DNA from 3 places in the Cobetia sp. UIB-001 genome. Region 1 is predicted to be linked to each of the others. Evidence: predicted binding sites of a transcription regulator. Region 1 holds the regulator's gene; each other region holds the start of a gene.
What was found. Region 1 encodes sigma-54, which starts transcription at its own class of promoters, with help from an activator protein. Its sites were predicted from a motif close to TGGCACNNNNNTTGCTNT; they were not measured.
Positions count from the first base shown of each region.

Region 1 (8,037 bases):
TTCAACTCAGTGAGGGGTAACGGAGTGGACTTCAAGGGCACGTCTGGTGGGTGGTGCGTGAAAGACGCGCAAGAAGGCGGGTTTTCGTCGCCAATCCCTGCATGTACGTCGCCTTTCAGGCGCTTCGATTGCGTGGGACAAGCGGCGTTCCGGGAGGTTCTTCGGGTGTCATCCAGGTGCAATACGCGCAAAAGTGACTTTAAAAACATGCGATTGACGGTAAATGACGCTGCCGGAACGGCGGTTTTTTGCCGTCATTCTGCGCGCTGTCATGGGCCATGACGGGCAATTGACGAGCGGTTGACGGGATGACAGAGCGCGCGACAGGCGTACCGCTACTCGCGAAGTCAGAGGCTGATGAGCGGAAAATCCAACGCTTGAGGTTGGTGGCGGCTGCCATTGTGGAGGTGAAAGCAGGGCATGGCAGCCGCAGGTGACGCGTCAGGCCAGACGCTTGCGCTCGCTTGAGGACGGAATGCCCATCGCTTCGCGGTACTTGGCCACGGTACGACGTGCGACCTCGATGCCATCGCTGGCAAGCAGATCGACCAGGCGCGAGTCAGAGAGAGGCTTGCGGGCCGGCTCTTCCGCGATCAGCTTGCGGATGCGGGCACGAATGGCGGTGCTTGAGTGGGCGTCGCCACTGCCGCTGCCACCGACCTGGCTCGAGAAGAAGAACTTGAGCTCGAAGACGCCGCGCGGGGTGTGGATGTACTTCTGGGTCGTGACCCGCGAGATGGTCGATTCGTGCATCTCGACCACTTCGGCGATGTTGGCCAGAATCAACGGCTTCATCCCTTCCTCGCCTTGCTCGAGGAAGTCGATCTGACGCGCCATGATCTCGCGGCCGACCTTGAGCAGGGTGTCATTGCGCGATGACAGGCTCTTCATCAGCCAGCGCGCTTCCTGCAGGTTGTCCTTGAGGAAGGTGTTGTCGGCGGACTTGTCGGCACGCTTGATCAGCGCGGCGTATTCCGGCTGGATGCGCAGCTTGGGCAGCGCTTCCGGGTTGAGCTCGACCTGCCAGCCATGGCGGGTATGGCGCACCAGCAGATCAGGGATCACGTAATCGCTGGCGGGCTCGCCCCAGGCGGATGCCGGACGCGGATCGAGCGCGCGTACCAGGCGGATGACGTGATCCAGCTCGTCATCGTCAAGGCTCAGGCGGCGCTTGAGCAGCTTGCGGTCATCGTTGCCCAGTGCCTCGAGGAATTGACGTACCAGGCGGCGCGCCTGCGCCAGCAGCGGCAGATCATCCGGCAACAGTGCCAGTTGCAGCAGCAGGCATTCGCGCAGATCACGGGCGAAGACGCCGGTCGGGTCGAACTGTTGCAGACGCAGCAATACCTGCTCGAGCTCGGAGGCCTTGAGGCCGGGCAGGCCCTGGCCGCGCAGGCCATCGACCAGCTCGTCGAGTGACAGGCTCAGATAGCCGGCACCGTCGACGGCATCGATCAGGCTCTCCGCCATCTGGCGTTCACGGCCATCGAGGTCGGTCATCGCCAGCTGCCAGCGCAGGTGGTCCTGCAGGCTCTCGACGCTGGTATTGCGATCGAAGTCCGGCCCTTCTTCACTCCCGCTGCCACTGCCGGAGCTGGTCAGGCTACCGGCGTGGTCCTGGTAGAGGTCCGACCAGTCACTGTCGAGGGGGTATTCCTCGGGAATCTCGCTCGAGGAGTCGGCAGTGGAGATCTCGCTCGAATCCTGTGTCTCGACGACATCCAGCGACTCGTAGTCCTCGTCGAGCTCCAACATGGGGTTGGACTCGAGGGCTTGCTGAATCTCCTGACGCAGGTCGAGCGTCGACAGCTGCAGCAGCTGGATCGCTTGCTGGAGCTGCGGCGTCATGGTCAGCGAGGTGCCGAGGCGGAGTTGCAGGGTGGGTTTCATGGAGTCAGTCAATTCACGGCAAAGGAACGTGCTTACTACGCTATACCGTGACTCGGGGCACTGACAAGTGGTTGCCGTGAATATTCAAGCAACTTGCATGCCATGTTTCCACCAAGGTGGTATGGACGTCATGCATGCGTCTGATGTCAGACATGAAAAAGCCGCTACGCGATAAAATCACGCAGCGGCTTTCGAAGCTTTTACCTCGCGAGGACTCAGCGCAGGCGCTGACCCTAGAGCGTGAACTCGTGGCCCAGGTAGACGTCGCGCACCTGCTGGTTGGCCAGGATGGAGTCCGCATCACCGTGGGCGATGATCTGGCCATCGCCGACGATATAGGCGGTGTCACAGATATCGAGTGTCTCGCGCACGTTGTGGTCGGTGATCAGCACGCCGATGCCTCGGTCGCGCAGTTGACGCACGATGCTCTTGATCTCGCCCACCGAGATGGGGTCGACGCCGGCGAAGGGCTCATCGAGCAGCACGAAGTCCGGCTCGGTGGCCAGTGCACGGGCGATCTCGACCCGACGACGCTCGCCGCCGGACAGGCTCATGCCGGCGCTGGCGCGGATGTGCGTGATGCTGAATTCCTCGAGCAACTCTTCAAGGCGTGCCTTGCGGCCATTGCGATCCAGGTCCTTGCGGGTCTCCAGGATCGCCATGATGTTGTCGGCCACCGACAGCTTGCGGAAGATCGACGCTTCCTGCGGCAGATAGCCGATGCCGGCACGTGCACGCTGGTGCATGGCGGCAGCGGAGAGGTCCTTGTCATCGATGGAGACGTTGCCGGCATCGGCGCGCACCAGCCCGACGATCATGTAGAACGAGGTCGTCTTGCCGGCGCCATTGGGGCCCAGCAGGCCGACGATGTCGCCTTGGCGGATCTCCAGCGAGATGTCCTTGACCACCTTGCGGCCCTTGTAGGCCTTGGCCAGATGGCGAGCGCTCAGCGTACGCGGAGTAGCAGTCATGACTCAGTTTTCCTTGCTGGCATTGGCGCCGCGCGGCGTCAGAGTCATGTGCACGCGACCGCCTTCGGTCTGCTGTGCCGTCTTGCTGTTGTTGGCGTTCACCTGGCGCTTGTCGAGGAAGTACTCCACGTAGCCGCCTTCGAAGGTGTCATCACCTTTCTCGAGACGCGCGTTGCCGACCAGCTCCACGCGGCGCTCCAGTGCATGGTAGCGGATGGTGTCGGCCCAGCCCTTGACCAGCTTCTCGTCGGGCGCCGGTTGCTGTTCCAGGTAGGCACGCTTGCCGGTGGCCTTGACCAGCGAGATCTCGCCGCTGCCGGCGCGGCTGATATCGACACGGCTGGCATCGAGTTTCATGCTGCCCTGGCGCATCTCCACCTGGCCGGTGTAGGTGGCGGTACCGGCCTTGTCATCGAGCGACAGGGCGTCCGCGGCGATGTTGATCGGCTGACTGGCATCGCTGTCCAGCGCCATGGCGGCCGGGGCGAAGGTGGACATGCCCAGTGCCAGGCAGAGCGCCATGACACCGCTGTTGAGGGTCTGGCGACAGGCCGTCAAGGGCTTGCGAGTCGTGGAAGTCATGGTGGCTCCTTGGCATGACGGGGTCGCCGCCCGAGCAATGATGCCATCGAGCGGCAGAGAAGAAGGTGGTGCGGCGCGGGTCATGGCGTGACGGCCAGCCCGGCGGGTTCATTCACCGCTGGCAGGCGCTGCCTCGAAGGTGCTGTTGACGCGCCCATCATCGGAGGTGGTGCTGTCGGTGCCCGAGTCGATGCGCTCGGCTTCCTTGCTGGCCTCGCTCTGGCCCGTGCCGGGTTGCAGGACGCTGCGAACACGGCCCTGCAGCACGGCGGAATCCTGTGAGAGGTCGGCGCTGAAGCTGTCGCTTTCGACATGCTGGCCATTCTGGGTGATCACGACCGGTACGTCACTCCAGGCGCGATTCTGATCACGGCTGTAGTGCAGGACATCGGTATCGAGGGTCCAGCGGTCATCGGGCTGGCGCAGTCTGGCATTGCCCTCGAGGGTGAAGGTGTCGCCGCCGGCGCTCAACACGCCACTGTCACCCGTGGCATACCAGCGGCGGTCTTCACTGTCGTTGGTGCGAATCTTCGGGGTCTGCGCCCGGGTCACGTCATCGCCTGGCGTATGCTCGATATGCGGCGAGGTCATGGACTGGATCGCCACGCCGCGCGCATCGAAGCGTGTCATGTCTGCCCCGTCGAGATAGTAATCCGGCTCACTGCTGTCGACCTCGACATTGACGGTCGATTCCAGGCTGTTGCGCTGCTCGATCAGCGCCAGCACGCCACCGACGAGCAGCAACAGCAGCATCAGCCAGAGGCGCGGAGAAGGGCGGGGCAGACGTAACATCAGGGGCGCGACTCCTGCAGGTAGGTATCCAGCACCGAGGCCCAGTGGCCCTGGGCCTTGAGCAGCAGATCACAGAGCTCGCGCACGGCGCCATCGCCGCCCTGGCGTGAGGTGACCCAGTTGGCCTCGCTCATCACGTAGGCCATGGCGTTGGGCACGCTGACGCCGAGACCGACACGACGAATGGCTTCGCGGTCCGGCAGGTCATCGCCGCAATAGGCGACTTCTTCCAGCTCGATCCCGTGCTCGCGGCACAGGTCGGTCAGCGCGACCAGCTTGTCTTCACGGCCCTGGATGACATCCTGAATGCCCAGTTCCTTGGCGCGACGCTCGACCATCGGCGAGCTGCGGCCGGTGATCAGCGCGACGCGAACGCCACTGCGCAGCACCAGCTTGAGGCCATGGCCATCCTGGACGTGGAAGGACTTGGTCTCGACACCGTTGGCATCGTAGTGCAGGCGGTTGTCGGTGAGCACGCCATCGACATCCAGCGCCAGCAGACGCACGCGGCGTGCGCGGTCGATGATGTCCTGCGGATATTCTTCGCTCAGGGAATTCGTGTCGCTCATGGTCTTTCTCCTCGCACTCCGTGCATGCTTGACGCTGTCCTGTGAACGGCGCTGATGGGCGTTGAGCGGTGGCGTCTTGCCGGGACGATCTGCCGTCGAACAGAGACAGCGAACGCCCGCGGGAGTTCAGATCACGCCGCTGGCCAGCAGGCCGTGCATATGGATGGCTCCGATGGGGTGCTCATCCTCGTCACAGACTACCAGAACGCTGATGCGGTTTTCTTCCATGATGCGCACCGCTTCGGCGGCCAGCATGCTGGCGCGCACGGTCTTGCCGCCACGGGTCATGACATCATCGACCTTCAGCGCGCGCAGATCGCCGTGCTGGTCGAGGGTGCGGCGCAGGTCACCATCGGTATAGACGCCGACCAGGTGGTCGTCATCATCGATCACGCAGGTGAAGCCCATACCCTGACGCGTGATCTCGAGCAGTGCATCGCGCAGCGGGCTGCCGAGTGTCACGCGCGGCAGGGCGTCGCCATGATGCATCACGTCCTGGACACGCAGCAGCAGGCGTCGACCCAGGCTGCCGCCCGGGTGGGAAAGCGCGAATTCCTCGGCAGTGAAGCCGCGGGCCTCCAGCAGTGCCACCGCCAGGGCGTCGCCCATCACCAGCGCGGCGGTGGTCGAGGCGGTCGGTGCCAGATTCAGCGGGCAGGCTTCCTGGGCGACGCTGGTGTCCAGATGTGCATCGGCGTCACGCGCCAGGGTCGAGCCGGGTTTGCCGGTCATCGAGACCAGCGGGGTGCCCATGCGCTTCAAGAGCGGCAGCAGCGCCGTGACCTCGGCGGTCTCTCCGGAATTGGACAGCGCCAGTACCACATCGGCCGGCGTGATCATGCCCAGGTCGCCATGGCTGGCTTCACCGGGGTGGACGAAGAAGGCCGGCGTGCCGGTGCTGGCCAGGGTGGCGGCGATCTTGCTGGCGACATGGCCGGATTTGCCCATGCCGGTCACGATGACGCGGCCCTTGGTGGCCAGCATCAGCTGACAGGCGCGGTCGAAGTCGTCATCGAGATGGCTTTCGAGCGCGGCGATGGCCGCTTCCTCAATGGCGAAGGTACGGCGGGCGCTGGCGCGAAAATCCGCCTGGCTGGCCGGAGTCTCATCGGCGGCGGACTGGCTGGCGGCGGTCTGACTTGAAGCAGAGGCGCCAGGCGCGGTGGCGTGCGGGGTGCTGGAAGGCTCGGTCATGATCGAATTGTTGCCTGTGGTTGGCCAGGGCTCAAACCGCGCGGAAAGGGCGTGTCATCCCGCGCGGCGGCGTGGCGAACGATGATGAAGACGCTGCCGTCAGCGAGTCAGGCTGATGGCAAGCCAGGCCGTGTAGGCCAGATAGCAGGCGAGCAGGATAACACCTGGGCCGCGACCGATGCGCCCACGGCGCTGCCAGATGAGCAGCGCGGCCAGCAGCAGCGTCAGCCCCAGCATCACCGGATAGTCACGGCTTATGGCGCTGCCATCCACCGGACCCGGTGCCAGCAGGCCCGGCACGGGCAGCACGGCGAGGATGTTGAACAGGTTGGAACCGATGACGTTGCCGATGGCGATGTCGTGGTGGCGCTTGAGGGCGCTGGCCACGCTGGCGGCCAGTTCCGGTAGGCTGGTGCCGATGGCGATCACGGTCAGGCCGATGATCAATTCCGGCACGCCGAGTGCCTGGGCGATGTCTGTCGCCCCCCACACCAACGCACGCGAGCTGGCGATCAGCACCGCCAGCCCGACCAGCAGCCAGAAGATGGCGCGCCCGGTGCTCATCTCGGGCACGTCATCCTGGCTTTCCGCCTCGCTCGGCGAGTCGACCTTGAACAGCCACACCAGCGTGAAGACCAGCAGGGCCAGCAACAGGATGCCATCGAGACGCTCGAGCCCGCTGTTGGACAGCGCATAACCGCCCAGTGCCGTGGCCGCCAGCAGCAGCGGCAGCTCGCGACGCACCAGCCCGAAATGCACCGGAATCGGGGCGATCAGCGCCGTGACGCCGAGCACCAGGCCGATATTGGCGATGTTGGAGCCCAGCGCATTGCCGGTCGCGATATCCGGAGTGCCATCAAGAGAGGCCATGATGGAGACGACGATCTCGGGGGCAGAGGTGCCGACGGAGACGATCGTCATCCCGATCAGCAGTTTGCTCATCCCGGCGCGCCACGCAGTGGCCGCGGCTCCTTCGACGAAGCGATCAGCACTCCAGACAAGACCAATCAGGCCGATGACGACTGCAAGGATGGGATATAGCATCAGAACTCTCGGGGCAGGGGGCAGGGCGGTGGCGTATCGCCGGGAACCGCGCCATTAAACGCATCCCCCCAATCCTTTGCAAGACAGTGGCCATGTTCCCATTGTCGAGCCTCTTGCCGAGCGCTTTGTTGAGCGCGTCACCACCCGCGGCACGGCTCTGTTGCCTTGATGAGACTGGCGGCACAGGGGTGGGTTCGGATACGATGTTCGCTAACTAACTTGATCCTTGGATCCCATGACTCGGACATTCGACCTGTTCGCGAGCCGACAGCGTGTGGCTCGTCACGGCGAAGGTCCCTCACAGCGGATGCTTCTATGACTGATTTGCCCGGTCAGACCGCTACCCGGACGGGTGCGGACGGCCAGGAGGCGCAGGCTTCTTCACGCGGCGCGGCAGGCGAGATCAACCTCGATGACGCCCTGATTCGTGTCGAAGGCCTGCGGTTCACCCGTGGAGAACGCGAGATATTCTCCGGCATCGACCTCAAGATCCCGCGCGGCAAGATAACCGCCATCATGGGGCCTTCCGGTACCGGCAAGACGACACTGCTCAAGTTGATCGGCGGCCAGCTGACGCCCTCGGCGGGGCGCGTCGAGATCGCCGGGTTGCACGTGCATGGCCTGTCGCGGCGCGAGCTGTTTCGCATGCGCCGTCGCATGGGCATGCTGTTTCAGAGTGGTGCCCTGTTCTCCGATCTGAGCGTGTTCGAGAACGTCGCCTTCCCGCTGCGCGTCCACACCGATCTCCCCGATGCGATGATTCGTGACATCGTGCTGATCAAGCTCGAGTCCGTCGGGCTGCGCGGCGCGCGTGAATTGATGCCGGCCGAACTCTCCGGCGGCATGACGCGGCGTGTGGCGCTGGCGCGAGCCATCGCACTGGACCCGGACCTCATCATGTACGACGAGCCCTTTGCCGGGCAGGACCCCATCTCGATGGGCGTGCTGGTCAATCTGATCCGGCGCCTCAATGATGCGCTGGGCATGACGGCGCT
Region 1 covers NZ_CP058244.1:819,967-828,003, forward strand. The annotation lists gene HA399_RS03450 (RNA polymerase factor sigma-54) at 442-1,890, opposite strand; gene lptB (LPS export ABC transporter ATP-binding protein) at 2,124-2,861, opposite strand; gene lptA (lipopolysaccharide transport periplasmic protein LptA) at 2,865-3,443, opposite strand; gene lptC (LPS export ABC transporter periplasmic protein LptC) at 3,552-4,235, opposite strand; gene HA399_RS03470 (HAD family hydrolase) at 4,235-4,804, opposite strand; gene HA399_RS03475 (KpsF/GutQ family sugar-phosphate isomerase) at 4,931-5,998, opposite strand; gene HA399_RS03480 (calcium/sodium antiporter) at 6,098-7,042, opposite strand; gene HA399_RS03485 (ATP-binding cassette domain-containing protein) at 7,358-8,037, shown strand, end outside.

Region 2 (8,037 bases), 370 kb from region 1:
CCTGCTGCAGCGACATGCGCTGGACAACGCCCAGTTCGAAGCCCATCCGTTCACGCGTGGCGCCAGCACCGGTCGGCGTATCGCGGTGGTCGGCGCCGGGCCAGCCGGGCTTTCCTGCGCCCATCGCCTGGCGCGTTTCGGCCACGACGTGGTGATCTTCGAGGCCGAGGAAAAGGCCGGCGGCCTCAACGAATACGGCATCGCCCGCTACAAGCTGACCGATGACTTCGCCGCCCGCGAGGTCGAGTTCCTGCTCGAGATCGGCGGCATCGAGATCCGCCACGGCCAGCGCCTCGGCGACAACCTGGCGCTGGCCTCCCTGACACGCGAATTCGACAGCGTCTTCCTGGGCCTCGGCCTTGGCACCAGCCATGCCCTCGGCCTGACCGGCGAGGATGCCAGCGGCCTGATGGCGGCCACCGACTTCATCAAGGTGCTGCGTCAGAGTGGCGAACTGAACGCCCTGGCGGTGCCCAGACACGCCGTGGTGATCGGCGCCGGCAACACCGCCATCGATATCGCGGTGCAGGCCAGGCGCCTCGGCGCGCAGACAGTGGACCTGGTCTATCGGCGTGGCGAGGAGCAGATGTCCGCCACCCATCACGAGCAGGAAATCGCGCGCGCCAATGGCGTGATGATCCACACCTGGGCGCGCCCGCTGGCGATCGATGTGGCAGACGATAGTGGTAGAAGCGAAGAAGGTGATGACGCCGCGCTCAGCGCGATGCAGTTCGCGCGCACGCGGGTCGAGGATGGTCGCCTCGTCGATACCGGCGAGACCTTCACGCTGGCCTGCGATGGGGCCTTCACCGCCATCGGTCAGGGCTTCGATGACGCGAGCCTGAGCGACGCCCATGCCGCAGGGCTGGCCCGCGAGGGGGCCAGGATAGAGGTGGACGAGATGCTGCGCACCAGTCTGCCCGGCGTCTATGCCGGCGGTGACTGCATCGCCCGCGGGCAGGACCTGACCGTTCAAGCCGTCGCCCACGGCAAGCTGGCCGCCGAGGCCATCCATCACGATCTGATGCTCAAGGTGGAGGCCGCCTGATGACCATTCATACCCCGCTCAATGACGACAACGCCCGCCCGGCAGGTGCTGGATCAAGCGGCGATCACGTCGCCAGCTACAAGGCCGATCTGTCGGTCAACTTCGCCGGCATCCGCGCCCCCAACCCCTTCTGGCTGGCCAGCGCCCCGCCCACCGACAAGGCCTACAACGTGGTACGCGCCTTCGAGGCCGGCTGGGGTGGCGTGGTCTGGAAGACGCTGGGTGAAGACCCGGCCGCGGTGAATGTCTCCTCCCGCTACTCGGCGCACTATGGCCCGAATGGCGAGGTCAGCGGCTTCAACAACATCGAGCTGATCACCGACCGCTCGCTGGAGATCAACCTGCGCGAGATCACCCAGGTCAAGAAGGACTGGCCGGACCGCGCGCTGATCGTCTCGCTGATGGTGCCGTGCGAGGAAGAGGCCTGGAAGACCATCCTGCCGCAGGTCGAGGCCACCGGCTGTGACGGCATCGAACTCAACTTCGGCTGCCCCCATGGCATGCCGGAACGCGGCATGGGCGCGGCGGTGGGCCAGGTGCCGGAGTATGTCGAGCAGGTCACGCGCTGGTGCAAGACCTACAGCTCGCTGCCGGTAATCGTCAAACTGACCCCCAACATCACCGACGTGCGTGAACCGGCCAAGGCCGCCTGGCGTGGCGGCGCCGATGCCGTCTCGCTGATCAACACCATCAACTCCATCACCCATCTGGATCTCGACCGCATGGTCGCGCATCCCATCGTCGGTGACCGCAGCACCCACGGCGGCTATTGCGGCAGCGCCGTGAAGCCCATCGCACTGAACATGGTGGCCGAGATAGCGCGCACGCCGGAAACCGCCAACCTGCCGATCTCCGGCATCGGCGGCATCTCCAACTGGGAGGATGCCGCGGAATTCATCGCCCTCGGCGCGGGCAGCGTGCAGGTGTGCACGGCGGCAATGCTGCACGGCTTCCGTATCGTCGAGGAGATGAAGGACGGCCTGGGGCGCTGGATGGACAGCAAGGGCTATCAGCGTATCGACGAGTTCTCCCGCGCGGCGGTGCCCAACACCACCGACTGGAAGCAGCTGGACATGAACTATCAGGTGATCGCCCGCATCGACCAGGACAAGTGCATCGGCTGCGGACGCTGCTACATCGCCTGCGAGGACACCTCGCACCAGGCCATCATGCATCTGGCCAAGGACAACGGCACCGCCCGCTATGAGGTGAAGGACGCCGACTGCGTGGGCTGCAACCTGTGCGAGATCACCTGCCCGGTCGAGGACTGCATCAGCATGGAAGTGCAGGACACCGGCAAGCCGTACATGAACTGGATGGAGGACCCGCGCAATCCGCATCGCGCGGCCTGATCGCCTGATGCTCCTCTGATCGCGGGGCGCAGCTAGCAATAGATGGGAACCAAAAAAGGGGCTGCCAGCAATGGCAGCCCCTTCTTGATTGGCTTGATGATCCAGCAATGATGATCGTGATTAGCTTCATGATAATATAACCATGAAGTTACCCGCCATCTCAGGCGGACAATCCGACACCCTTCAGCAGCACCCGCGTCACGTTCTGCACCGCCTGCTCGAATTCCCGATCACTCAGCGCCTTGCCCTGATTGAGCACCGCGATCTGATGATCGAAGTCGGCGTAATGCTGGGTGCTGGCCCAGATCATGTACAGGTAGGCAGAGGCATCGACGTTGTCGATGCGGCCCTCGCCGATCCACTGGCGCAGACGTGACTTCTTCATCTCGGCCCACTCCTCGAGCCACACCGTCAGCTCTTCGCCCAGCACCGGCGCACCCTGCATGATCTCGCTGGCCCACACCTTGGAGCCATAGGGGCGCTGGCGCGAGTGCATCATCTTGGCGCGTATGTAGGTGGAGAGCACCAGCTGCGGGTCGTCGTAGGCCTCGAAGCACAGCGCATCTTCCTTCCACAGCGCCAGCAGGCCATCGAGCACCGCGCGATACAGCGCTTCCTTGGTGCTGAAGTAGTAATGCAGATTGGACTTGGGCAGCTCTACCTCGGCGGCAATATCGACCATGCTGGCGCCGACATAGCCCTTGAGAGCGAAGATCTTTTCGGCGGCGAGCAGGATGCGGCCGACATTATCCTTGCGAATCTGAGACTTGCGAGTGGTCATGCGATCCCCTGACGCGGTGCTGGCAGTGCGATGAGAATATCACAACCGCACTGCCAACATGTCTGAGCCGTCAGGTTTGCCCTGTCATCCGGCAAGGGCGACGACTTCTCTGCAAGTGCTGTGCAATCCCGCGCCAGCGCGGATCGGCAAGAACCGCGCCCGTGACATCACTCGAAGACCGCGCCGTCGATGAAGCCATCCGCCGGCATCGGCACCTGGCCCGCCTCACCGCTCAGCCACCAGGGCGCCGGATGCGTGCCTTCACTGCGCTCATCCGCCACCGGTACCACCATGCCCAGCCTGCGGGCCGCCGTGCGGTAGAGATCCGGGCGCACACAACGTGTCAGCGTCGCCTCGAGATCCTCGTCATTGAAGCCCTGCAGATGCCCCCAGCGCTGCATCTGGGCGATGTACCAGCGCGTCTGGGAACGCCACGGGAAGTTGGCCGCATAGCGATGGAAGATGGTCCAGCCGGGATTGTGCTGCTGGAAGTCGTCCACCGACTGCTCGACATCGACGTCTTCCAGCCCGCGTGTCACCACGCTCATCGGCACCTCCGGCATGCCCTCTTCGTGCAGCCACTCGGCGGCCCTGTCCCGATTGCCGGGGCGGTCCAGCCAGGCGCAGGCATTGAGCAGCGCGCGAATCAGCGCCTGATGCGCCAGCGGATGCTGCTCCGCCCAGTCCTCGCGCACGCCCAGCACCTTTTCCTGCCCGAAGCGCCAGATATCGTGACTGCCCGCCACCACCTGCCCCATGCCCTGCGCCGCCGCCAGACTGTTCCAGGGTTCACCGACACAGAAGCCATCCAGCGCACCGCTAGCCAACTGTGCCGCCATCAGCGGCGGCGCCACGGCGCGCATCTCGACGTCGCGATCCGGATTGATGCCGCCAGCCGCCAGCCAGTAGCGCAACAGATAACGATGCGAAGAGAACGGATGCACGCTGGCCAGCTTGAGCAGTGGCTCGCCACGCTGCTTGCGCTCGTGCACATGCGCCGCCAGCGCCTTCGCGACCTGCAACGGACTGGAGAGGTCGTGGCCGTCCTCGCCGAGGGTGGCCATCAGCGCGCGCGACAGCGTGATGGAGTTGCCGCCCAGGTTGAGCGTCATGGCACTGATCACCGGCGTGGCGCGGCCATCCAGGCCCAGGGTCGAGGTCAGCGGCATCAGCGCCAGCATCTGCGCCCCCTGCAGCACACCGGTCTGCAGGTCATCACGCAACGCCGCCCACGAGGGTTGCCACTTGAGTGTCACCGCCAGCCCCTCCTCGCGGAAAAGCCCCAACTGCTCAGCGACCACGAAGGGCGCGGCATCATTGAGTGGCATCAGGCCCAGCGTCAGCTGATGGCCATTCAGGGGTACATCTGTGGGCATCACGCACACCTCTTGAACGATCGAGAGAGAAGGACAGTACGGCGACCGGCTCAGCGCCGACGCGCGGCCTTGAGCAGCTCATCGGCCAGCTCATGCAGGGCCAGGCGCCGGTTCATGGCGGTCTTGCGCAGGTATTGGTAGGCGGCATCTTCACTGAGCCCACGCGTCTCCATCACCACGGCCTTGGCGCGATCGACGCTGCGCCGCTGCACCAATGTGGTCTGGGTACGGTTGAGCTCCCCCTTGAGCGCACGGTGCGCCTCGAAGCTGGTGATGGCGACCTCGACCATGCTGCGCACCATCGCTGGCATGACGTGGTCCACCACATAGGCCGAGACACCGGCGCCAGCCGCCTCACGCACGAGGTCCGGGGCATCTTCACTGGCCAGCATGATCATCGGCTTGGGATAGCGTCGCCCCAGCTGGCCGAGATGCTCCAGGGTGTCGCGGCTGGGCAGGTCGGCGTCGATGATCACCGCATCGGGCTGATGCTGCTCGACCAGCGCGTGCAGGTCCTCGTGCTCGTCAACGCGCAGCGCCACCTCGAAGCCGGCGCTCAATAGCGCCTGCTCCAGCGCGGCGGAGCGCTCACTGCGGACATCGACGATCAGCACGGTCACGGGCATGTCAGGTTTCCTTGGGTCGGGCATGAGACTTGCCGTACACCCAAGCAGGATTCGTGCCGCAATCTGGTGCAACCCTGCGGCCAAAGGCCTTCAGAGCGGCCGAGCCGAAAGCGTCGCTGCACTGCAATGAGGCACGCGCCTGCCCGACCCTCCCAGCGCCATCTGCGTGCGCCAGACTGGTACCTCGCGCCTTGCTGACGCACCGCCAGCGCGCATCGAGCGCGCATCCAGCCCGGGACACCGCCTGCGCGTGCCAACCTATTGCCCTCGCCAAGCCATTGATCTTCTGGGACTTGTCCCGCCCACACCCCCGCAACTGGCGCGCTACTTGCTTTGTTCCTGTCACTTGCCGCACAGACGCTCTGCTGCCGGCAACCATGGCATCACCGACTGCTGCCATCGCTATCCATGACGTGGACCAGGCTCTTCGGAGTACGAGTGCGTCGAACCAGGCCCCTCAATGACGAGGCGCCCTTGCTGTCGTTCATTCACAGCCGTTCGACCACTCGCCGAGCACACCTGACTTCGTGCCCGGCACCGACGCTGAATCAGGAGCCCACTCATGGATATCCGCAACAAGGCCAGCCGCATCCGGCTGTTCAGCTTCAACACCCCGCAAATGCGCGCCTTCCACATGTCGTGGTTCGCCTTCCACGTCTGCTTCTTCGGCTGGTTCGGCATCGCGCCGCTGATGGCCGTGGTGCGTGACGACCTCGGCCTGACCAAGACCCAGATCGGCAACACCATCATCGCCTCCGTCGCCATCACGGTGATCGTGCGCCTCGCCATCGGCGTGCTGTGTGATCGCATCGGGCCACGCAAGGCCTACACCTGGCTGCTGTGCCTCGGCTCGCTGCCGGTGATGTGCATCGGCTTCGCCGACAGCTTCGAATCCTTCTTCCTGGCCCGTCTGGCCATCGGTGCCATCGGCGCCTCCTTCGTCATCACCCAGTACCACACCTCCGTGATGTTCGGCCCCAACGTGGTCGGCACCGCCAACGCCACCACCGCGGGCTGGGGCAACCTGGGCGGCGGCACCACCCAGATGCTGATGCCGCTGGTGATGGCCGGCCTGCTGATGCTGGGCGTCGAGCAGACCCTGGGCTGGCGTCTGGCGATGGTCGTGCCGGGCATCGTGCTGTTCCTGACCGGTATCGCCTACTACTTCTTCACCCAGGATGCGCCGGACGGCAACTTCAGCGAGCTGCGTGAGCGTGGTGAGCTGCCCAAGGCCGAGAAGGAATACAGCATGCGCGCCACCTTCGGCGCGGCGGCACGCGACATCCGCGTCTGGGCCCTGTTCCTCGTCTATGGCGCCTGCTTCGGGGTCGAGCTGACCATCAACAACGTCGCCGCCATCTACTTCTTCGACCACTTCGATCTCGATCTTGCCACCGCCGGTCTCATCGCGGGCCTGTTCGGCCTGATGAACCTGTTCGCCCGCACCCTGGGCGGCGTGTTCTCCGACCTGTTCGCCCGCCAGTCCGGCCTCAAGGGCCGCGTGCGCTGGCTGTTCATCGCGCTGCTGTGTGAAGGCGTCGCGCTGGTCGGCTTCGCCCAGATGGAAACCCTCGCGGTGGCCATCGGCATCATGCTGGTCTTCAGCCTCTTCGTGCAGATGGCGGAAGGCGCGACCTTCGGTATCGTGCCCTTCGTCAATCGCAAGGCGCTCGGCGCGGTCGCCGGTATCGTCGGCGCGGGCGGCAACGCGGGCGCGGTCGCCGCGGGCTTCCTGTTCCGCAGTGAGGAGCTGACCTACCAGGAAGGCCTGATGTACCTGGGCATGGGCGTGATCGTGATCTCGCTGTTCGCGCTGCTGGTGCGCTTCAGCGCTGCCACCGAAGCCGAGGAAAGCCGCGCCTACGACGCCGCCGTCGCGGACCGCAAGCAACAGAGCGAGCAGCAGCCCGCCTCGGCATAAGCGGATTTCCCTCTCCCCGAGCCAGACACAAGAAGGCCCCGTCTCATGGGAGGCGGGGCCTTCTTGTGTCTGGCGACAGCTCAGGTCAGCGGCGACTCATCGCGGCGCTGACAGCCGAGCCTCAGCTATCGGTGGCGTTCTCGACGCTATCACCGGCTTCCTCGACGGCGTTGTCCATCTTCTCACCGGCCTTCTCCATCGGGCCTTCGTCCTCGCAACCGGCGAGCGACAGGCCACCGAGACCGAGCATGGCAATCATCAGCGAACTACCCAGAGTCTTGAGCTTCATGATGTCTCTCCTTGAATCATCGGTCGGAATGACGCGACAGCTGCCATCACACTCAGGCTGCCACGTGGTGTTACCCATGACATGGAGCGGGAGCCTTGTAGTTTCAAGGGTCACGCAACGCCGAGTTGCCTGTTGCTGATCAAATACCAAGCTCAGAGAAGGTATCGGGAAACTGCACTTCACCGCCCAGCCCCTCCAGGTAGTCCGGCAGCAGCTCGAAGGCGACGAAGGAACCCGGCACGTCGTCATGATGGCAGTAGAGCCCGTAATGACACGCCGGATGAAAGCCCAGATGGGTATAGAAATCCGCATGGCCTGCCGCCACCACGGCCCCCGCCCCCAGCAGCCGGCAGCGCTTGACCGCCGAGATCACCAGCCGCTTGCCGATGCCGTGACGCTGATGCTGGGGCAGCACCGCCAGCGGCGCCAACGCCATCAGCACGCGGTCCGGGTAGCCGGAAAGCTCCACGCGCGACACCATCACATGCCCCAGCAGGCCGCCCTCGCCTTCACTGAGGTGGCGACCGGTCTCCGGGTCGGTGACACGCTCGGCCACCAGCGAGATCTGCGCCAGATTGCCTCGACGCAATCTGTCACCCAGGCGCGCTTCACGATGGCCGGCAAAGACGGATTCATGAATGCGG
Region 2 covers NZ_CP058244.1:454,726-462,762, reverse strand. The annotation lists gene HA399_RS02080 (NAD(P)-dependent oxidoreductase) at 1-1,048, shown strand, start outside; gene preA (NAD-dependent dihydropyrimidine dehydrogenase subunit PreA) at 1,048-2,400, shown strand; gene HA399_RS02070 (TetR family transcriptional regulator C-terminal domain-containing protein) at 2,561-3,181, opposite strand; gene HA399_RS02065 (CmpA/NrtA family ABC transporter substrate-binding protein) at 3,349-4,557, opposite strand; gene HA399_RS02060 (ANTAR domain-containing response regulator) at 4,608-5,183, opposite strand; gene HA399_RS02055 (NarK family nitrate/nitrite MFS transporter) at 5,746-7,104, shown strand; gene HA399_RS02050 (hypothetical protein) at 7,226-7,393, opposite strand; gene HA399_RS02045 (GNAT family N-acetyltransferase) at 7,533-8,037, opposite strand, start outside.
Region 2: a site for sigma-54 is predicted at 5,501-5,518, ahead of HA399_RS02055 (NarK family nitrate/nitrite MFS transporter). Genes of this name have one in related genera too.

Region 3 (8,037 bases), 470 kb from region 1:
AATGACGCGGGGCAGGATTGCCGGTATCGGCCTGGCGGGTCAGGGCGGCGAGCGCCTGACCCAGCGGGCTGTCCGCACTTGCGTTGCGCAGCGTCATCAGCACCGGCAGACGCAGACGCGGAATCAGGGCGAGGTCGCGGGCCAGGGCGGCGAAGTTGGCCTGCGGGCAGCTGGCCAGGCGGGTCAGGAAGGCCGGCAGACGTTCGGCATCTTCCAGGTGGGCGTAGCCGCGCGCAGCGATTGCGACCAGCACGTCGACATTGACGGCCTCGTCGTCGGCCAGCAGGGCATCGATCCACTCCGCCGCCGCAGGCCGTGGGCTGGCACCGGCGGCCCGCAGGCAGGCGCACAGCGTCTCCAGGTCCCCCAGGTCACGCGCGGCCTGGCCACGTGCGATCAGGGCGGAGAGCAGCTCGGTCTCGTATTCCTCAGGCAGCTGGCCAGCCAGCTGGGCATGGGCGGGCGGTGCCTGCTCCAGACACAGCGCGATGGCGCGCAGCGGCGTGTCCGGCAGATCAGCCAGACGCTGCACGAAGGCGGCGGCAAGCTCGCCGGACAGCTCGCCGCGTCGTGTCAGCACGTCGGCGATGCCCTGCAGGCCGAGTGACGGCCAGTCATCCAGCGGTAGCTGGGCGGTGAGATACTGCTCGGCGAGCTCGTAGTACTGGCTGGCAGGGCAGTCACAATCGAGGCTGGCACGGGCGTGCAGCATGGCGCGCAGGCTGTCGTCCGGCGTGAAGGCCAGCGGGTTGTCCTGCATCAGGTTGTCGATCTTGCCTGCCTCGGCCTGCTGGAGATCAGGCCGGCCGACGGTCAGCGCCGTCTGACCCAGCGTCGTGATCAGGCGTTCGAGGAAGGCGTCGCGTTGTGCGGGAGACAGACGACCTTCCTCATCCAGCGGCAGGGCCAGAAACCACACCAGCGGATCGTCGAGCCCGGCCGGCCGGAACACGCATGCCAGGCGCGCCTGACCCTTGAAGGGCTGCTCCCACGGCTGCTGTTCGGTCTCGAAGGCTTCCAGTTGCTCAAGACTGAGCGGCGCCAGGGTGCGACCCAGGTGATAAAGGTGCAGCTCGGCGCCGGTGCGTGTGAAGAAGTTGCTCAAGGAAGAAAGAGGAGTCATGAGGCTCACCACGGCTGTGTCTCCGCCACGCCTTGGCTTGGCGTGCGGAAGAACGGAAGAAAAGAGTCTTGTCGAGCATCATTGCCAGGCGTGGCATGTGTCGTTGAGTGACAGCTGCCGGCGCGTGACATGTGCCTGAGCATGTCTGGAATGGCAGCGACTTTAGCGATTCACCGGCTGTCATGCCACCCGCTGGCGTGTGATGGCGGCCAGAGGGAAGAGGGCGACCTGATCCTATTATGGCCGCTCTTTCGACCCGTGACGGCTTGACAGATGACGCGGCACCTCAAGTCCCGGTGAGCGTTTTGCAGGTTGATGATTTTTTGATCAATTTTCGTCATCCCACGGCTGGCGCGGCTTGCAGCGTGACCGAGACGGGTTATCCACAGCATCGTCCACGGATGGCGTGAATAACTGTCATCCACTTGTCGTCAGGCTGACATCTAACGCTGCAGGTAGCCCAGACGGCGTCACTGGCCCGCCATGACAGGCATGCTAGAATCGCGCTCATTGACAGGAATGCTGTCTTATTCCTTCTGGTTATGACCTTAAGGGATGAAATGATTGGGAATGCGGGGCAGTCCCGTTATCCTATACAACCAAATCACATATAAAAGGCTGTGCTTATACCTGTTCTGTTGGCTCGACATCCGCGTTCAACCGAATGTCAGCGACCGTCCAGCGCCAATGGCCCAGTCTTGCGATCCACGAGGAATCCCGATGCGCCAATCACGTTCGCTCGCAGCTGTCTTCTCTTCTACCGCTCTCAAGGGCGCCGTGATGGCTGCCGCGCTGGGCGCGACCACCCTGGGCAGCCTGGCGGCACAGGCTGACACCCTCAAGGTCGGCATGTCGGGCGGCTACTTCCCGTTCACCTTCGTCAAGCAGGACAAGCTGCAGGGCTTTGAGGTGGATGTCCTCAACGCCGTCGGTGAGATCACCGGCGACGACATCGAATTCGTGACCATGAGCTTCTCCGGCCTGATCGGCTCGCTGGAAGCCGGCCGCATCGATACCGTGGCCAACCAGATCACCATCACCGATGCGCGTAAGGCCAAGTTCGCCTTCACCCAGCCCTACGTCTACGACGGGGCCCAGGTGGTCAAGCGTCGCGGCAATGACGAGATCACCGGCGTCGAGTCCCTCAAGGGCCACAGCGTGGCGGTCAATCTGGGCTCCAACTACGAAGCGCTGATGAAAGAGCTGCCCTACGCCGACCAGATCGACATCAAGACCTATGAGTCCAACATCGAGCAGGACACCGCCCTGGGCCGTGTCGATGCCTTCGTGATGGACCGCGTCAGCGCAAGCCAGGTGATCCAGAAGACGCCGCTGCCGCTGGAACTGGCTGGCAAGCCGTTCTCGCGTCTCGAGAACGCACTGCCGTTCCGCAAGGACGCCGAAGGCGAGGCCAAGCGTGACGAGGTGGATGCCGCGCTGACCGAGCTCAAGGAAAATGGCCGTCTGGCCGAGATTTCCAACAAGTGGTTCGGCAACGACATCACCACGCCTTGAACATTGCCCGCTGCGCCCTGATACAAGGGCGCATGCCAGGATGTCATGTGCAAACGGGGTGACGGCTTGACCGTCGCCCCGTTGTCGTCATGTCGACGGGTGTCTTTCCAGACCCTCAGCCAAGCCCCCAGCCTGTCCGGATAACGAATGGATACTCTCAATATCGATTACATGCTTGGCCTGTTGCCGGTCATGCTCAAATACCTGCCACTGACACTCAAGATGGCCTGTATCGGCATGGTGGCCGCGCTGGTACTGGCTTCGCTGTTGGCGGTAGTGCGGGTGCTCAAGGTGCCGGTGCTGAATGCGCTGACCATCGTGTTCATCTCCTTCTTCCGCGGCACGCCGCTGCTGGTGCAGTTGTTCCTGTTCTATTACGGCCTGCCGCAGGTGATGGCGTTCCTGACCCAGATCGATGGCGTCACCGCGACGATTCTCGGCCTGACGCTGCACTTCTCGGCCTACATGGCCGAATCCATCCGCGCCGCCATCGTCGGGGTCGATCGCAGCCAGACCGAAGCGGCGCTCTCGATCGGCATGACCAATGTCCAGCTGATGCGGCGCATCGTGCTGCCCCAGGCGGCCCGCGTGGCGGCCCCCACGCTGATGAACTACTTCGTGGACATGATCAAGTCCACGTCGCTGGCCTTCACGCTGGGGGTGACCGAGTTGATGGGCGCGACCCAGAAGGAAGCGGCCAGCAGCTTCCTGTACTTTGAATCCTTCATCATGGTGGCCATCGTCTACTGGGTGATGGTGGAAGGGCTGTCCTTCGTGCAGCGCTGGATGGAGAAACGTCTCAACAAGGCCTATCAGCGATGATTGCAGTCAGAAACCTGGTCAAGAAATTCGGCGGGCAGGCCGTGCTCGATGGCATCACTCTGGAAGTGAAGCAGGGTGAGATCATCGTCGTCATCGGCCCGTCAGGCACCGGCAAGTCCACGCTGCTGCGCTGCATCAACTTCCTCGAGCAGCCCGATGGTGGCGAGATCCAGATCGGCGAACGCAAGGTCGAGGCCACGCGCGCCAGCCGTCACGACATTCTGGGACTGCGTCGCAGCAGTGCCTTCGTGTTCCAGAACTATGCGCTGTTCGCCAACAAGACGGCGCTGGAGAACATTGCCGAGGGCCTGATCGTCGTCAATGGCTGGCCCAAGGCCAAGGCGCACCAGCGGGCGCGCGAGATTCTCGAGCGTATCGGCATGAGCGAGAAGGCGGACGCCTTCCCGGCGGCTCTGTCAGGCGGTCAGCAGCAGCGTATCGGCATCGGGCGCGCCATGGCCGCCCAGGCCGAGGTGATCCTGTTCGATGAGCCGACCTCGGCACTGGACCCGGAATGGGTCGATGAGGTGCTGGAGCTGATGAAGCAGCTGGCGGTCGAGCGCCAGACCATGATCGTGGTCACCCACGAGATGCAGTTCGCGCGGGAAGTCGCCGACCGCGTCATCTTCATGGAAGGCGGACGTATCGTCGAACAGGGGCCGCCGAGTCAGCTGTTCAGTGCGCCGAAGGATGACCGTACGCGCGCCTTCCTGCGCAAGGTGCTGGATGAAGTGCCGCCGCAGTGCGCCGAGGGAATCTGATGCTGCCCGGTTGAGGAAATGACTCTCAGGTCACGTGAGGTAACGCCTCGGGCAGTACCTGCGACAGACACAACGGCCACCGCGATATCCTTCGCGGTGGCCGTTGTCGTTTCTCTGGCGGTGATCATTGATCCGCTTCTGGTGTTGCAGGGCGCGTTCAGGGCGACGCTTCATGGGGCCGCAGCGCGTGGCTAGCCATGGCGGGGCATCGAACGCACCTTGTCGAAGGCTTCCTGAAGCGCCATCGAGACGCGCTCTTCCAGCAGCTCCTGTTCGGCGGGCGCCATGTAGAACGCCATGTCGACGTCGTGGCGGATATAGCGGGGCGCCAGCTGATTGAGCGCGATGCAGGCCACGTCTTCGCGGCTGTCGACATCCATGGCGTGGCTATCGGGATGCAAGCGCAGCTGGTCGAGCACCAGCTGCTCCATGTAGTTGTGTACGCCTGCGCTTTCCATGTGTATTGCCTCCTGGTGATGGGTGCTATCTCCCATGCAGGGCCGTGCCCCCTGACATGTCGGTCCCTTCAGTGTGCTCAGCAGTATCTTCATCCGAGCTGACTCTCTGTGACGCTCTCCCATCCACTCGCCAGCGCGGTTGCTGGCGGCAGGACAGCAGGCGGCGGAGTCTTGGGTGTCGCCTGCCGCTCAAGGTCTTTCAGCCGGTCAGCAGGCGGGTTTCCGCCTCTTCAATATGATCAGCCAGTCCCGATAATACCAGTGTATCGCCACACGCCAGCGTCAGGTCGCCGGTGGGTTCTTCCAGGTTCTCGCCACTGGCGCGCACCACGCGTGAGACGAGAATGCCGCACACTTCCGGCAGGGCGATGTCGTCCAGTCGCCGGCCACAGGCCCAGGCATCGGCGGTCAGCGTCAGCGGATGACGCCGCAGCAGCGGGTTGCCGCGTTTGTCGGTCAGCTGGGACTGCTGACCATGAAAATAGCCATGCAGCATGCTGTAGCGCGCCTCGCGCGCATTCTGGATCGAGCGCGCCACGCGGCGGAAGGGTACCTCGAGATTGACCAGTACATGCGAGACCAGCATCAGTGAGCCCTCGAGCACCTCGGGAATCACCTCGGTGGCCCCGGCGGCCTTGTAGGTCTCGAGGTCCGCGTCATCCTGGGTGCGCACCAGCACCTTGAGGTTCTCGAGCTCCAACGGCTGGATGGCGCGCAGAATGGCCAGCGCGTGCGAGAGCTGATTGACGGTAATCACCACCTGACGGGCGCGCTCGATACCGAGTGCGCGCAGGATTTCCAGTCGCTGCGCATCACCGAACACCACCGGCTCGCCGGCGCTGGCGGCCTCGTGGACGCGGATGGGGTCGGCATCGATGGCGATCCACTCAAGTTTCTCCTGAGTGAGAAATCGCCCCACCGTCTGGCCGACACGCCCGAAGCCGCACACGATGACATGGCCACTGAGCGGGGCGGTGGCGGCGCTCAGCTCCGCGGTGGTGTGCGGGTTCTCCTGAGTGGGCGTGGTGGAGCGGCACAGGCGGCGCGTCAGTTGCTGGTTGTGGCGAATCAGGCTCGGCGTGACCACCAGCGAGCCGATGATGATCGCCACCACCAGGCCCACGGTCTCGTTGTCCATCAGGCGTTGCTGACTGGCCAGGGCCAGCAGCGCGAAGCCGAATTCACCGCCCTGGGACAGCACCAGGCCAGTGCGCAGCGCGCTGTCCAGCGGGCGGCCGGAGAGGCGCGCCAGTCCGGTGATCAGCAGTGCCTTGGTCGCCAGCAGGCAGGCCACGCCGATGACGACCCAATACCATTGGGCCAGCAACACCTGCGGGTCCAGCAACATGCCCACCGAGACGAAGAACAGCCCCAGCAGGATGTCGCGGAAGGGTCGGATGTCGGCCTCGATCTGATGGCGGAAATGGCTCTCGCCGAGCATCATCCCGGCCAGGAAGGCGCCCAGCGCCATCGACAGGTGCAGGCTGTGGGTCAGCCAGGCGGAGAACAGCGCCACCAGCAGCACGGTGAGCACGAACAGCTCTTCCGAGCGCGCGCGCGAGATTTCCTGGAACACGAACGGCAGCACCCACTTGCCGATCATCAGCATCACCGCCACCAGCCCGAGCCCCTTGATGAGCATCAGGCCCAGGTCACTGAGCAGCTGGCTGCCATCACCGGCCATGGCCGGAATCAGGATCAGGAACAGCAGGGCGGCGAGATCCTGGAACAGCAGCACGCCCACGGCAGCGTGACCGTGGGGGCTGTCCAGCTCATTCCAGCGCGCCAGTTCCCGCGTGACGATGGCGGTGGAGGAAAGCCCCAGCGCGCCGGCCGCGACCAGCGCCGCCGCCGGCGACAGGCCAAGCGCCGAGCCCAGCGCCCAGAACAGGCCGCTGCATACCGCCACCTGACAGGCACCCAGCCCGAACACCGTGGTCTTGAGAGCGCGCATGCGCGGCACCGAGAATTCGAGGCCGAGCGAGAAGAGCAGAAATACCAACCCGAATTCCGACAGGAAGGCGAGTTCTTCCGGGCGACCGATCCAGCCCGCCAGATGAGGGCCGACCAGAAAGCCGACCGCCAGATAGGCCAGCACCGGCGGCAGATGCAGGCGGCGGAACAGCGCCGCGGCCACTACCGAGGCTCCCAGCAGTATCATCACATCATTGAACAGCGTGTCTGCCATGCGGCCTCCTGGCCTTCCGTGAGCATCATCGGGATAATAGCGTGAACGAACCATGCATGATTTGACGGAGGTCGCATGAACCCGACTGAACAACCCCAGGACGGCGAGATCGCCGGCAATCCCTATGACGAGCTGCGCGCGCTGCTGGCACGTCTGGAAGCGACCATGAAGGCAGCAGACCTGTGGCGCATGGACACGCCATCCCCGCAGGCCTTCATGAGTGTGGAGCCATTCTGTGTCGATCGCATGGACATGGGCCAGTGGCTGCGCTTCGTGTTCATCGCTCGTCTGGAAGCGCTGTGCGATGCCCGTGCGCCGTTCCCCGCCAAGTGTGAAGTGGCGCCGGCCATCGAGGCCTGGTTGAAGGATGCCCGCCCCGAGCGCCGCGTGGCGATGACGGAAGTGATTCGTGAGATCGACACGCTGATCACGACGCACTGATTGCCGGGCAGGCATCTCACCTCGCACCGAGCCTTCTCTACCCGACACCTCCCACTTTGCCCCTATGCAGGCGTGATGCCCTCGTATTGCGCCTCGAGACAACTGTCAGGAGCTTGCATGGCCTATTACTTCGCCTACGGCAGCAACATGAATCCGGCGCGTGTCGTGGCACGCATCGGCGAGACGCGACGGGCCGTGCATGGTTGGCTGCAAGAGCATCGCCTGAGTTTCGACAAGGCCTCTCGAGTCGAGGGTATCGCGCATGCCAACGTGCAGCCTGCGCCGGGCGAGCGCGTCGAAGGCGTGCTGTACGAGCTGCTCGAGGCCGAGCAGATCACGCTGATGGACCCCTTCGAAGGCCGCCCGCATGAATATGAGCGTTTCCTTCATCCCATCGTCACCCGTGAAGGCGTGATCGACGCCTGGGTGTATGTGGCGCTGCCCGAGCGCACCGCCGAGGGCCTCAAGCCGGCACGCGAATACCTGGAGCACCTGCTTGGCGGGCGTGACTTCCTGACGCCGAACTACTTCACGGCGCTGAGCGGCGTCGAGGCCGTGCATGCGCTGGATGACGCCACCCTGGCTCAGCTGGGCCTGTCGCGCACTACGCCGCGCTGACGGTCGCCTGATAGTTGACGGGCGCCTGTCATCTGTTTTCTGTCAGCTGTCGTGTGACAACAAAAAAGCCCGCCTCTCGTTGGAGAGGCGGGCTTTCGTGTTTCTGGTCAC
Region 3 covers NZ_CP058244.1:1,292,869-1,300,905, forward strand. The annotation lists gene HA399_RS05465 (DUF3549 family protein) at 1-1,123, opposite strand, end outside; gene HA399_RS05470 (amino acid ABC transporter substrate-binding protein) at 1,904-2,638, shown strand; gene HA399_RS05475 (amino acid ABC transporter permease) at 2,786-3,460, shown strand; gene HA399_RS05480 (amino acid ABC transporter ATP-binding protein) at 3,457-4,221, shown strand; gene HA399_RS05485 (late competence development ComFB family protein) at 4,413-4,679, opposite strand; gene HA399_RS05490 (cation:proton antiporter) at 4,879-6,867, opposite strand; gene HA399_RS05495 (YqcC family protein) at 6,943-7,308, shown strand; gene HA399_RS05500 (gamma-glutamylcyclotransferase family protein) at 7,426-7,926, shown strand.
Region 3: a site for sigma-54 is predicted at 1,763-1,780, ahead of HA399_RS05470 (amino acid ABC transporter substrate-binding protein). Genes of this name have one in related genera too.